2 linked regions of the Methyloterricola oryzae genome follow. The protein of the gene in region 1 interacts with the protein of each later gene in a pairwise test. Links are inferred from orthologs where the notes say so. Each region holds a gene or a part of one and is shown in the gene's direction. Other genes may lie near its edges.

Region 1 (9,278 bases):
GTGAGCCTGGCTCTGCGCTTATGTCCCGAGCGTGCCCGGCGCGCGGAGGAGCAGACGCGCCTGCTGGACGAACTGGCGGACCGCCGGGTCATGGAAGCCCGCCTCCAGTACCTGGTAGCCCATGATGAGCTGACCGGCTTGGCCAATCGCCGCAGCCTGGAAGCCGCTCTGCAGGGTGACCGGGGAATCCGGACAGGTGCCTTGCTATACCTTGATCTGGACCGCTTCGATCTGGTCAATGACCTGGAGGGACACGGCAGCGGTGACCGGTTGCTGGTGGAAGTGGTGGGCGTGTTGCATCGCATGCTGGCGCCGGAACAACTGGCTGCGCGAATCGGGGCCGACGAGTTCTGCATTTTTCTGCCGGATGCGGACAAAGAGGCAGCCGCGGCGATGGCCGAACGTCTGCGCCGTGCCCTGGACGGTTTCCACTTTCTCCCGGGACGCGACAACTACCGGATTTCCGCCAGCCTCGGTGTCGCGCTGCTGGATGGTCGCAGCCGCCTGCAGCACCCCGGGGAGGCGATCACCCGCGCCCACCAGGCCTGCAATGTGGCGAAGAGCAACGGTCGTAACCGTGTGCATTGCTATAACGAGGACGATCAGGACGTCTACACCCGGCATCGCGATGTCCTGTGGGTGCCTATCCTGCGCGAGGCCTTGGTCGAAAACCGATTCTTTCTGGTGTTTCAGCCCATCGTACGGGTTGCGGACGGGGCGGTGACACACTACGAAGTGTTGCTGCGCCTGCAGGGCCGGAGCGGACAGGTGCATCTGCCCTGCGAATTCATACCGGTGGCAGAACGCATGGGTCTGATCCACGCCATCGATCTGTGGGTGGTGGAAAACGCCGTCGACTGCCTGGCGACCCTGCCCGAGCACCAGGCCGGGCTGGGCTTCTCCGTCAATCTGTCGGTGCATGCGTTTCATCAATCCTCGCTCTACTCACTTTTGCAATCCACGCTGGCCGCAAGGGGCGTCGCGCCTGACCGTATCACCTTTGAAATTACGGAAACCGCTGCCGTCTCCAGTCACCAGCAGACGCGGGAACTCATCGCAAAAATCAGGGCCCTGGGGTGTCACTTTGCCCTGGATGATTTCGGGGCTGGATTCAGTTCCTTCGACTACATCAAAAAGTTTCCCGTCGACTATTTGAAGATCGACGGCCAGTTCATCAGCAACCTGCTGCATGATGAAACGGATCAGGTACTGGTTAAGGCGATGATCGATATCGCCAGGAAGCTGGGCAAGCGGACTGTCGCCGAATACGTGGAAACGAACGAGGTCTTTCAACTGCTGCGCGAGTTCGGGGTCGACTACGTCCAGGGCTATCTGCTGGGCCGGCCCAGTGCCCAGTTGCTGGATCTTTCGGCGCTTCCTCTCCACCAACCGCCTTTTTCCACAGTCGAATGCCGCCCCGAACGGGCCTTCTGATTTTCCTTTCCAAAACCCAGCCAGGCTTTTTTCATGAGCATGTTACGACGTCGGGCTCCCCAGAGACGGGAAGGCTCGGCTTTATCCCGCGGTATGAGGCGGCTTACGGTGTTGCTCCTGCTCTTTATGGCCGTGCTCACGCTGTCCTATGTGGCGTATCAGGACTATACCGTCAGGCAGCATTTCGAGGGCAAGCGGTGGGCTTTGCCCGCCCACGTGTTTGCCAGTCCGGCCGAACTGTTCGCTGGGGCCAAGTTGGACGCAGGTCGCCTGGAAGCCCTGCTGCGGGAACTGAAATACCGTGCTGACCCGCAGTTGACGACACAAGGCGCTTTCGTGCGCTCTGGCAGCGAAATACGGCTCAGGACCCGGGAGTTTCATTTCTGGGATGCGAGTGAACCCAGCCGCCAACTGCGCGTCACGTTTGGCGGCGGGGAAGTGATCGCGGTGGAGGATATTGATAGCGGAGAGTCGCTGCCGATCTACCGGCTGGAGCCGGTCCAGATCGGGAGCTTCTATCCGGCCTTGAAGGAGGACCGGGTGCTGGTCAAGCTGGATCAAGTACCCAAACCCCTGATCGACGCCTTGCTATCGGTGGAAGACCGGGATTTCTACGAGCATTTTGGAGTCTCGCCCAAGGGGATCGCCCGGGCCATGTGGGCCAATGTGCGCGCCGGCGACATCGTGCAGGGGGGCAGCACCCTGACCCAGCAATTGGTCAAGAACTTCTACCTCAGCTCGGAACGTACCTGGTGGCGCAAGCTCAACGAGGTGCTCATGTCCCTTTTGCTGGAAGCGCGCTATTCCAAGCAGGAAATTCTCGAGGCCTATCTCAACGAAATCTATTTGGGGCAGGATGGCGCCCGCGCCATCCATGGCTTCGGGCTCGCCAGCCAGTTCTATTTCAGCCGTTCCGTGGAGGAGTTGGACCTGCATCATGTGGCGCTGCTGGTGGCGCTGGTGCGCGGGCCCTCGTTCTATGATCCGGTGCGCATGCCAACGAAGGCACGGGATCGGCGGGATCGTGTGCTCGATGCCATGGTAGAGCAGGGCTATCTCGCGCCGCAGCAAGCACAGGCCGCCAAGCTGCAGCCACTGGATGTGCAGAGCAATCCCCACCAGGCGATCAGCCGTTATCCCGCTTTCCTTGATCTGGTAAAGCGGCAATTGCAGCAGGAATATCGGAACGAGGATCTGACCACGACGGGGCTGAACATATTCACCACCCTCGATGTGGAGGTGCAACAGCAGCTTCAGGCCGCAGTCGACCGAACCCTGACGAGGCTGGACAAGCAACGAAAGTCCGGCAGCTTGGAAACCGCCGCAATTATCACGCGGCGCGCGACGGGCGAGATCGCTGCTCTGGTCGGGGGGCGTGATGCGGAATCGACAGGTTACAACCGGGCCCTGGATTCGGTCCGCCAGATCGGCTCATTGTACAAGCCGGTGGTATTCCTGACGGCACTCGCCGACCCGCGCCGCTATACCCTGGTTTCGCCCCTGCAGGATCGCGCCATTCGCGTGGCCGGAGGCGGAGCCGCGCCTTGGACGCCGAAGAATTACGATAACCGCGAACACGGCACGGTCCCGCTGTACTCGGCTCTGGCCCATTCCTACAACCTTGCGACGGTGCGCCTGGGTCTGGATGTAGGGGTGCCGCGTACGGTACAGACATTTCACAGCCTGGGGGTGGAGCGCGATCTGGCGGAATTTCCGGCAACCCTCCTGGGGGCGGGGGAACTGACTCCCATGGATGTCATGCAGATGTATCAGACGCTGGCCAACGACGGCTTCGTGACGCCCCTTCGGGCCATCCAGGCCGTGGTGGCGCAGGATGGCCACACCTTGCAGCGCTATACCCTGGACGTGAAGCAGAGCCTCGATCCGGCCGCTGTCTATCTGGTGAACCGGGCCTTGCAGGAAGTGACCCGGGAAGGCACTGCGCGGGCCGTATATTCCTATCTGTCCAGGGATTTTGACGTGGCTGGGAAAACCGGCACCACCAATGATATGCGCGATAGTTGGTTCGCGGGTTTCACCGGTGACTACGCGGGCGTGGTCTGGCTGGGGCGCGATGACAACAAGCCGGCCGGATTGACCGGGGCTCAGGGGGCGCTGCATATCTGGGCGGCCACCATGGGCAAGGTCAGTCGTGAACCCCTGCAATTGGATGCGCCGGACAATGTGGAAAGCGTCTGGATAGACCGCAGCAACGGCCTGCGCGCCAGTGAGGCCTGCGCAAGCGCCACGCCGCTTCCATTCATAACCGGGTCTGCGCCGGCGCTTTACTCCGCCTGCGGAGGCAGTGAGTCAGACGAGGGTGAAGGAGGCAGTTGGCTGGACAGGCTGTTCTGAAGGGGCCCGATGCGGTTCGGAAACCGTCTGGCTTAAAGAACCTGCCAAGGATTGTCGAGGGGCGCGCCGCGCCGCCAAGCCGGAGAACGACCGGAGCGCGGTGGGTTTCAGGACTTGTCGATCTTGGCCAGAAGGGCCGTGGCTTCCTTCTTCTGGGCCTCGTTGCCGCGCGACAGGACGTCGGCGATGATCTCCCGGGCCGTGGCGGAGTCGCCCATGTCGATGTAGGCCTTGGCCAGGTCCAGCTTGGTTTCCTGCTCGTCCATATCGGTGAGGCTGGCGAACAGCTCTTCGTCGCTGGCATCGAGGGTGGGCGCAGATGCGGGCGCCTCCGGGGGCTTCTCCACGGGGAAGTCCAGCCCCATGTCGAAATCCAGTGCCGCCACTTCGTCCGTGCCTTCGTCCTTGGCTCCCATCTCGACGAGGATGTCGTCCAGGGACTTGTCTTGATCTGCCGCTGGCTTGGATGCCTGGCCTGCGCCCGCTTTCGGGCCGGGTTCGAATGGGATCAGGTTGTCCAGGTCGAGGGCCATGTCCGGCTTGTCTCGCTTAACTTCTGATTTGGCGGATGGAACCTCGAAATCGAGGGCGCCCAGAGTGTCTTCCGTGTCCGAGTCCGTCTGAGGTGGGGCCAGGTCGAGGGCATCGTCGAAGTCGAAGCTCGCCAGATGCGCACCCGGGTCCGCATCGGACTTGCGATTGCCCTCCTCGAAGCGTTTCAGCTCGGCGATGAAATCGTCTTCGATTTCGGGGCCACCTTGCTCATCCAGAAGCTCGCCTCCCAGGTAGGCACTTTCCGCCGCATCCAGCTTGATGTCGCCGACGCCCGAGAACAGCGGATTTCCGGGGCACAACTCCCGCCCCATCTCCTTGACTTTGTCCCAGAAAACGCCATCGGCATCTTTTCCGTCCTCGAACAATTCGACGGCATACTTCTCGAAAGCGCCGCGATTCTCCGTCGCGTAATGGATTTCCAACAGCTTGAGCTTGCATTCGTCGCGTTCGGGATGCTGGGCGATGGCACTGGTGATCAAATCCTCCGCCTGCTTGTAGCGCCCGTAAGCCAGGTACACGTCGGCTTCGGAGATGGGATCCACCTCGTCGGCTTCGCCGCTCAGGGCGTCAAAATCGCTGGGCGTGAATTCGCTGAGGAAGGAACTCTTGGACGAAACCACGATATGTTCCGTGGGCATCGCGTCCAGTATGGGGGTGGGCGTCGGGGTCTCCGCGATGCGGTCGCGCAGGTTCGGAGCCAGGATGCTCTCCGCCTCATCCTGCAGGGCGGCGCGCCGCCGCATGGCGGACCAGGCGATGAAACCGAGCAGGAACAGCGAACCCAGGCCGACGGTGCCAAGCAGCAAGGGTTCATCCAGGAAGGCATCCAGCAGACTCGGCTCCTCCATCGGCGGGGGCGCCGGGCGGGGAGGCTTCACAGCCGGCTTGACCGCCGGTGGTGTCACCGGCGGCAGGGCCTGTTGCTTGGGCGCGGTGGCCGCCTCCGGGGCAGGCGTTATTACCGGTGCCGGAGTAGCCTGCGCGGTTACCGCCGGCTCCGCCGCAGTCGTCGGTGCGGGGGTGGTCACCGCAGGGGTTGCAGTGGGTTGTACCGCAGTCGCCGCCGCCGGCGTGGGCTGCACTTCCGGCGCTACAGCCTGGCCTTGCAGGTTGGCGATCTGCTGATCCTTCAGGGTGAGCAAGCGCTGCATGGCGGTGAGCTGTTGCTCAAGCTCGTTCAGGCGCGAACGAATTTCCTCGTTCTCCTGCTTGACGGTATCGGCCACTTCCAAGGCGATATCGCCCTTGGATTTGCCGCTCTCGTCGCGTCCCGTGCCCGCTTTGCCTTTCTCATCCTGGGGGCTGAGCAGTTTCAGCTGGCTTCCGGAAACCGTCTCGCCGGAGTCAGGTGCCGTCTCCGGTCGCTGCTCCGCAAGCCGCCCCTGTTTGGGCGCGCTGCCTGCCGCTTCCCTCGGCATCCGCGAGGGAAGACTCAGAATCGTATCCCGATCCGGGATCGCCAGCGTCTGGCCGGCTCTCAGTGCGTTGATGTTGTTCCTGATGAAAGCCTGCGGATTGGCCTGATAGAGGGCCGCCATGGCCTGATCCTGGGACACGCCCAACTCGCGCGCCACCAGCCTGGCGATACCCGACAGGGTCTCATTGGTCCTCACGGGACCGTAGCTGGCCCCACGGATGCGCGTCTTGTCCGGGGTTTCGACGCCGACACGGTTGCTCCGGGCGGCGCGCCGCGGCATGTAGTCTTCCTCGGGCGCGGGCCGGGTGCTTCGGACCTCGTCGCTGGTTTCCGGCAACTCCGTGCTTGGGACGGTTTCTTCCTTGAAGGTGGAAGGCGGGTCGAGCAGAACCGTGAATTCGCGCAACATCCTGCCTTGAGGCCAATTGACTTCCAGCAGGAAGTTCAGGAAGGGTTCACGGATCACGTCCTGCGAACTGACGCGGATGGCGTAGCTGCCATCGCGTCTCTGTACCGGCTTGAAGCGCAGTTTGGTCAGCGCGTAGCTGCGTTCGATGCCGGCTTTGCTGAAAGCTTCCGGGGAAGCGAGGCTCACCTTCACATCGTCCAGGGTTTCGGAGCCGGAAGTGACCAGGGGGATTTCCGCGTTCAGGGTCTGGTTCAGTGAGGAACGCAACCGGATGTCTCCGATGCCCAGGGCGCTGGCGCCGAGCGGGGCCAGGACACTCATCACTGCCAGCGTTACGGAAATCTTGCGCACGTCGCCTGCTCCTCGTAGGTCCTTCGTCCAAACCCATCCGCGGGTCTGGCAATCACATTCGTGTTTTGGAAGCCTTGATCTGTGCCGGATGTGACCGCGCTCTCGCGAAGCCGTCCTGACTCTGTTCAGAGCCTGCCCTAGATGGTGACCAAAGCCTCCCCTGCACGAGCAAAGACTAGCTTCAGATGTAGCTTTTTACCAGCAGTTCCGCGATTTGCACGCTGTTGAGGGCCGCGCCCTTGCGAACGTTGTCGGACACGACCCAGAGATTCAATCCGTTGGGATGGGAGATGTCTTCGCGGATGCGGCCCACGAACACCGGGTCTTCGCCTGCGGCTTCCGTCACCGCCGTCGGATAGCCGCCTGGCGCATGCTCGTCCAGCACCGTCACCCCGGGGGCGCGGGACAGGATCTCGCGGGCGCGCTCGGCGCTCAGCTTGTCGCGGGTCTCGATGTGCACCGCTTCGGAATGCCCATAGAACACCGGCACGCGCACGGCGGTGGGATTCACCTGGATGCCGTCGTCGCCCATGATCTTGCGCGTTTCCCACACCATCTTCATCTCTTCCTTGGTGTAGCCGTTCTCCATGAACACGTCGATCTGCGGCAGGACGTTGAAGGCGATCTGCTTGGGGTAGACCTTGGGCGTGATCGGCTTGGCGTTGAGCAGGGCCGCCGTCTGGGTCGCCAGTTCATCGATGGCCTTCTTGCCGGTTCCCGAGACCGCCTGGTACGTGCAGACGTTGATGCGGGTGATGCCGGCGGCGTCGTGCAATGGCTTGAGCGCCACCAGCATCTGGATGGTGGAGCAGTTGGGATTGGCGATGATGCCGCGGTTGGTGTATCGGGCGATGGCCTCGGGGTTCACCTCCGGCACCACCAGCGGAATGTCGTCCTCGTAGCGGAAGCAGGAGGTGTTGTCGACGATCACGCAGCCCGCCTCGGCGGCGATGGGCGCCCAGTGGGCGGACACCGAGGCACCGGCGGAGAACAGGCCGATCTGCGCCTTGGACCAGTCGAAGCCGGCCACATCCTGCACCGTGATCGATTGGCCCTTGAATTCAACCTCGGTGCCGGCGGAACGGGCGCTGGCCAGGGCGAATACCTCGCCCACGGGAAAACGGCGTTGCTCGAGTATGGACAGCATGGTCTCGCCGACGGCGCCGGTAGCGCCCAGCACGGCGACATTGTACGTCTTGCTCATGGTTGGAACCCGTTAGTGCGTTGTTGCTCGGAGGGCGGCGACGATGGCGTCGCCCATGGCGGCGGTGCCGACCTTGTGCGCGCCCTCGGCGTGGATATCCGCGGTGCGAAGGTTCTGGTCCAGCGCCTTGATGACAGCCTTCTCGACCCGTTCCGCCGACGCCGCATCGTCGAAACTGTAGCGCAGCAGCATGGCCAGGGAGAGGATGGTGGCGATCGGGTTGGCGATGCCCTTGCCGGCGATGTCCGGGGCGGAGCCGTGTATCGGCTCGTACATGCCCTTGCCATCCTGGTTGAGGGAAGCCGAGGGCAACATGCCGATGGAGCCGGTGAGCATGGCGGCGCAGTCTGAGAGGATATCGCCGAACATGTTGTCGGTGAGCATCACGTCGAACTGCTTGGGGTTGCGCACCAGCTGCATGGCGGCGTTATCCACGTACATGTGGCTGAGTTCCACCTCGGGGTATTGGGCGGAGACTTCCACCACCACCTCACGCCACAGCTCGGTGCATTCCAGCACATTGGCCTTGTCCACGGAACACAGGCGCTTGTTGCGCTTCTGCGCGATCTGGAAGGCGGTGTGGGCGATGCGCCGGATTTCCGATTCCGAGTAGACCAGGGTATTGAATCCTTCGCGCTCGCCCTGGGTATTGATGCGGCGGCCGCGCGGCTGGCCGAAGTAGATGCCGCCGGTCAGCTCGCGCACGATCATCAGGTCCAGGTTGGACACCACCTCGGGCCTGAGGGTGGAAGCGGCCGCTAGTTGCGGATACAGGATGGCGGGGCGCAGGTTGGCAAACAGGGCCAACTCGGAGCGCAGGCCCAACAGCCCCCGCTCGGGACGGACGGAATAATCGAGGCCTTCCCACTTGGGGCCGCCTACCGCACCCAGCAGGATGGAGTCCGATGCGCGACAGAGTTCCAGAGTCTCGGCGGGAAAGGGGGTGCCGTGGACGTCGTAGGCGGCGCCGCCGATGTGGGCGTGCTCGGTTTCCACCGCCAGGCCGAAATCGGTGCGCAGGCATTCCAGCACTTTCAAGGCTTCGGCGACGATCTCGGGGCCTATGCCATCGCCCGGGAGTACAGCAATCTTCTTGGTCATGGATCGTTCAGTTTCAGTGTGTAACAGGGAACAGCCAGGGCGCCTGCTGCGCCCGGCGCGCCTCATAGGCGCGAATGTCGTCCGCGTGCTGCAGGGTCAGGCCGATGTCGTCCAGCCCGTTCAGCAGCCGGTGCTTGCGGGACGCATCCACGTCGAAGTGGATGACCTCGCCATAACGCGTGGTAATGGTCTGGGCGGCCAGGTCGATGGTCAGCATGAAGCTGGGGCTGACCTCGGCGAACAAATGATCCACGGTGGGCGCAGGCAGCACGATGGGCAGCACGCCGTTCTTGAAGCAGTTGTTGTAGAAGATGTCGGCGAAGCTCGGCGCGATGATGGCGCGGAAGCCGTGGTCCTCTAGCGCCCAGGGCGCGTGCTCGCGGGACGAGCCGCAGCCGAAATTCTCCCGCGTCAGCAGGATTTTCGCGCCCACATAGCAGGGCTGGTTGAGC
Region 2 (4,605 bases), on another replicon or contig:
CGCCTTTCATTCGCTGGAAGACCGTATCGTCAAGCGCTTCATGCGCGACCAGGAACGGGGCCGGCCGCTACCCGCCCATCTGCCCGTGCCTATCGAGCATCGGGCGCGACTGCGTCGGGTCGGCAAAAAGCGCCTGCCATCGGCCGACGAGGTTCAGGCCAATGTGCGCGCGCGCAGCGCCGTCATGCGGGTAGCCGAGCGGGTGGCGGCATGAGGAGCATCCTGGTGCTGCTGCTGATCGTGGTGGTTTCGGCCTTGGGCGTGGTTTACACCAAGTACCGGTCACGCATGTTGTTCGCTGAAATCCAGCGCCTGGAGCAGGAACTGGACGGCTATGAAGTGGAGCTTGGGCAGTTGCAGCTCGAGCAGAATACCTGGGCGGAACACAGCCGCATCGAGCGTCTGGCCCGCACCCGGTTGGGGATGGATTTGCCCCGCAGGGAATCGATCATTTATGTCAAACCTTAGTATTGGCAAGCTACCATGATGGTCATCAGTAATACCAGACGGATCGATGAAACGGACTACGCCGGTCGCTGGCGTTTCCTCTTGATTGCCATGATGTGCGCCATGCTGGTACTCGTGGGGCGCGCTATCAAACTGCAGGTGCTGGACCGCCAGTTCCTGATCCAGCAAGGTGACATGCGCCACGTCGGCGTGGTGCCGGTTCCGGCGCACCGCGGCCGCATCCTTGACCGCAACGGCGAATTGCTCGCCATCAGTTCCCCCGTCAAATCCGTTTGGGTCAATCCCAAGGAGTTCGAGGCGAGCGACCAGGATGTCAAAGCCTTGGGCGATGCGATCGGGATGAGCCCTAAGGAGATCCGGCGGCGCACGTCCAATTCCGGCCGCGGCTTCGTCTATCTGAAACGGCGCATGAGTCCGGAGATGGCTGACCAGGCTATCGCAATCGGCATTCCCGGTGTCTACGCGGAGCGGGAGTACCAGCGCTATTACCCCACAGGCGAAGTGGCGGCCCACATGCTGGGGTTCAACAATATCGACGACAGCGGTCAGGAAGGCATGGAACTGGCCTACAACGACTGGCTGAAGGGTGTGCCCGGCGCCAAGCGCATCATGCGTGACGGCAAGCGGCGCATCATCGAGGACGTGGAAGTGCTGCGCATGCCGTCGGCAGGCAAGGACCTCAAGCTGAGTATCGATCAGCGTCTGCAATACCTGGCCTACCGCGAGCTGAAGCGAACCGTGCTGCAGCACCGAGCGAAGTCGGGCACGCTGGTCCTTCTGGATTCGGAGAGCGGCGAGGTGCTGGCCATGGCCAATCAGCCGTCCTTCAATCCCAACAGCCGCGCCCGTATCAGCGGCAACGTCTCCCGCAACCGGGCCATTACCGATCTGTTCGAGCCCGGCTCCACCATCAAGCCGTTCGGCGTCGCCTGCGCCATGGAATTGGGCAAAATCGGGCCCGGCACGGTGTTCAACACCAGCCCGGGGCAGTTGCGCGTGGGCAGCAATGTGGTGAAGGACGTGCACAACTACGGCGTCCTGGATGTGGCCCACATTCTGCAAAAGTCCAGCAACGTGGGCATGACCAAGATCGCCCTGAACCTGCCGTCCGGCAAGCTTTGGGCTTTCTACAACAACCTGGGTTTCGGTCAGGGGCTGGAGACCGGTTTTCCCGGCGAGGCGAGCGGCCGGCTCTCCAACCACCAGAACTGGGGTCCGTTCCACCAGGCGACGCTGTCCTTCGGCTATGGTCTCTCAACTTCCGCGCTGCAACTGGCGAGGGCGTATTTGTCCTTGGCCAACGGTGGCGAAATACCGATGGTGGGCCTTTTGAAGCGGGAGAAGCCGCCTGAAGTCCACCGCATCATGTCGGCCAAGACCGCCAACAGCGTGAAAACCATGCTGGAGGCTGTGGTGACCCGCGAGGGAACCGCCATCAAGGCCGCCATCCCCGGATACCGCGTAGCCGGCAAGACCGGCACGGTCAAGAAAAGCGGCGCCCATGGCTATCAGCAGGGCGCTTACCTGTCGCTGTTCGCCGGCATGGCGCCAGCGAGCAAACCCAAATTGGTGATGATCGTGATGATCGACAATCCTACAGCGGGCGAATACTACGGCGGCGCCGTGGCGGCCCCCGTATTTTCCACGGTGATGGAAGGCGCCCTGCGCCTGCTGAATATCGCGCCTGATCAGGAGGAACCGCCGGTAATTACCGTCGCCCAGGAAGGTGCCATATGATGCCGGCCAAGGACACGCCCCCCGACCTCAGGCTCGACCGGCTCCTGGAGGGGCTGGTCGAAGGCGGCCCCGGCGTGCCCTCGCTGGTGGTACGCGGACTCTCACTCGATAGCCGGGACATCTGTCCCGGCGACGTGTTTTTTGCGCTGGCGGGAACCCGTTGCCACGGCCTCCGCTACGCCGAGGCCGCCATTGCCGCCGGCGCTTGCGCCATTCTGTATGAGCCCGCGGAAGGCGGCACGGAACTGGCGCGTGGCATCAGCGCGGTTCCCTGCGTGCCTGTGGCGGGACTGCAGCAGCGGGTGGGCCAGATCGCCGACCGCTTTTACGGCGAGCCCTCGCGCCATCTGGACATCATCGGCATCACCGGGACCAACGGGAAGACCTCCTGCAGCCATTTCCTCGCTCACGCCCTGAACAATCACCGGCCGGCTGCCGTCATCGGCACCCTGGGCTGGGGTGTGCTGGGCGAACTGTCCAGTACCAGTCATACCACGCCGGATGCCATCGAGGTGCATGCCCTGCTGGACCGCTTGCGTGGGCAGAACGTGCGTGCCGTCGCCATGGAGGCTTCCTCCCACGGATTGGTGCAGGGACGTGTCAACGGTGTGCGCTTTCGCGGCGGACTGTTCACCAATCTCAGCCGCGATCACCTGGACTATCACGGCAACATGGAAGCCTATCTGGATGCCAAGCTCCGTCTGGTGCGCTGGCCCGAGCTGAATTTCATAGCCTTCAATCTCGATGACCCCAGCGCCGAAGGTGTACTGCGCGCTGCCCCGGCGGGTCTGCGTCGCCTCGCCTACACCCTGAATGCCGCCCGCGGTAGGACCGTGGATGCCGAACTCGTGTGCGCCAGCGCCGTCGCCCAGCGTGGTGACGGCGTCTCTTTTCGAGTCAGCCATTCCTTCCTCGAGGCCGAGGTCTCGGCGCCGCTGTACGGGCGCTTCAATGTCGAAAACCTGCTGGGCGTCACTGCCGTGCTGCTGGGCATGGGCTATTCGCTCGGCGAAGCCGCGCGCCGCGTCAGCCGGGTCAAGGCCGTGCCGGGCCGCATGGAGCGCTTCTCCGCGCGTTCTGGCTATGAGGTCATCGTCGATTATGCACACACTCCCGATGCCCTGGAGAAGGTGCTGGACAACCTGCGCCAGCACTGCAAGGGTCGCCTGACGGCGGTTTTCGGCTGTGGTGGCGACCGTGACAAGGGCAAGCGCCCTCAGATGGGAGCCATCGCCGAGCGGCTGGCGGACCGTGTCATCGTAACCGACGACAATCCGCGCACCGAGGACGGTCAGCGCATCGTGGAGGAAATCCTGGCGGGCTGTCAGGCGCCTTCGCAGTTGCGCGTGCAGCGTGATCGCCGCGCCGCCATTGCGGAAGCCCTTGCCGATGCTCGCCCCGGCGACATGGTGCTGGTGGCCGGCAAGGGGCATGAAGACACCCAGGACATAGGCGGGATCAAGCACCCGTTCAGTGACCGCGTGGTCGTGTGCGAGCTGTTGCAGGCCATGGGCCAGGGAGTGTCGGATGCGACTGATTGATCTGGCGACGGCCGCCGGAGGTGCGCTGTCCGGCGCGGACGCCGAATGTGGCGGTGTCAGCATCGACACCCGTACCCTGAAGCCTGGCCAATTGTTCGTCGCGATACCGGGCGCCCGCGTTGATGGGCATGACTTTGTCGCTGCCGCGGCGGCGGCCGGTGCCTGTGCGGCTCTGGTGGAGCGTCCCGTGGACGTTACGCTGCCGCAGATCGTGGTCCAGGACGCCCGTCTCGCCCTGGGAAGGATAGGCAACGCCTGGCGCAAGGCCTTGCCCGTAACCGTGGTGGGCGTCACCGGCAGCAATGGCAAGACCACGGCAAAGGAAATGGTCAGCGCCATTCTGGGCGTCCATGCCCCGGTTTTGAAAACGGTGGGTAACCTGAACAACGATTTAGGGGTGCCCTTGACCCTGGCGCGTCTCCGTCCGGAGCACCGCTATGCGGTGATCGAAATGGGCGCCAATCATCCGGGCGAGATCGCTTATGTGGCAGGGCTCGCCGCGCCGGAAGTGGCGCTCATCACCAATGCCGGCGATGCCCATCTGGAGGGGTTTGGTAGCCGCGACGGGGTGGCGCGGGCCAAGGGCGAAATGATCGGGGCCTTGCTGGCGGACGGTGTCGCGGTGCTCAACGCCGACGACGCCTACATCGGCTTTTGGCGTGGGCTGGCCGGGGAGCGCAAAGTCATCAGTTTCGGCTTTCACGAAACGGCCGACGTGCGCGGCCTGACAGAGACTGTCCGGGTGTCCCACGAGGCGGATGGGTTCCATACCCTTTTCGACTATGTCATCGGGGGAGTGAGGCGCCAATTGGCCCTGCGTCTCGCGGGCCGGCACAACGTCGCCAATGCCCTCGCTGCG

Evidence for each region.
Region 2: the proteins of mrcB (region 1) and EK23_RS10745 interact in binary tests that used the Escherichia coli proteins (3 or more experiments, as listed by UniProt). The link is inferred for Methyloterricola oryzae from one-to-one orthologs.

What each region holds. Positions count from the first base shown.
Region 1 is NZ_JYNS01000009.1:164,605-173,882, forward strand. Bases 1,156-4,165 are described here. They hold mrcB (penicillin-binding protein 1B), read left to right. Parts: upstream 1,156-1,542; coding sequence 1,543-3,789; downstream 3,790-4,165. Other genes in these bases: EK23_RS13530 (putative bifunctional diguanylate cyclase/phosphodiesterase), read left to right, coding at 1,156-1,434; EK23_RS13540 (motility hub landmark protein FimV), read right to left, coding at 3,897-4,165. Also shown: more of EK23_RS13530, read left to right, coding at 1-1,155; more of EK23_RS13540, read right to left, coding at 4,166-6,521; EK23_RS13545 (aspartate-semialdehyde dehydrogenase), read right to left, coding at 6,703-7,725; leuB (3-isopropylmalate dehydrogenase), read right to left, coding at 7,738-8,826; leuD (3-isopropylmalate dehydratase small subunit), read right to left, coding at 8,840-9,278. UniProt on the Escherichia coli protein: Cell wall formation. Synthesis of cross-linked peptidoglycan from the lipid intermediates.
Region 2 is NZ_JYNS01000006.1:226,753-231,357, reverse strand. What follows is about bases 1-2,844. They hold EK23_RS10745 (peptidoglycan D,D-transpeptidase FtsI family protein), read left to right. Parts: upstream 1-483; coding sequence 484-2,205; downstream 2,206-2,844. Other genes in these bases: EK23_RS10740 (UDP-N-acetylmuramoyl-L-alanyl-D-glutamate--2,6-diaminopimelate ligase), read left to right, coding at 2,202-2,844; ftsL (cell division protein FtsL), read left to right, coding at 211-468; rsmH (16S rRNA (cytosine(1402)-N(4))-methyltransferase RsmH), read left to right, coding at 1-214. In the rest of the region: more of EK23_RS10740, read left to right, coding at 2,845-3,746; EK23_RS10735 (UDP-N-acetylmuramoyl-tripeptide--D-alanyl-D-alanine ligase), read left to right, coding at 3,733-4,605. UniProt on the Escherichia coli protein: Essential cell division protein that catalyzes cross-linking of the peptidoglycan cell wall at the division septum. Required for localization of FtsN.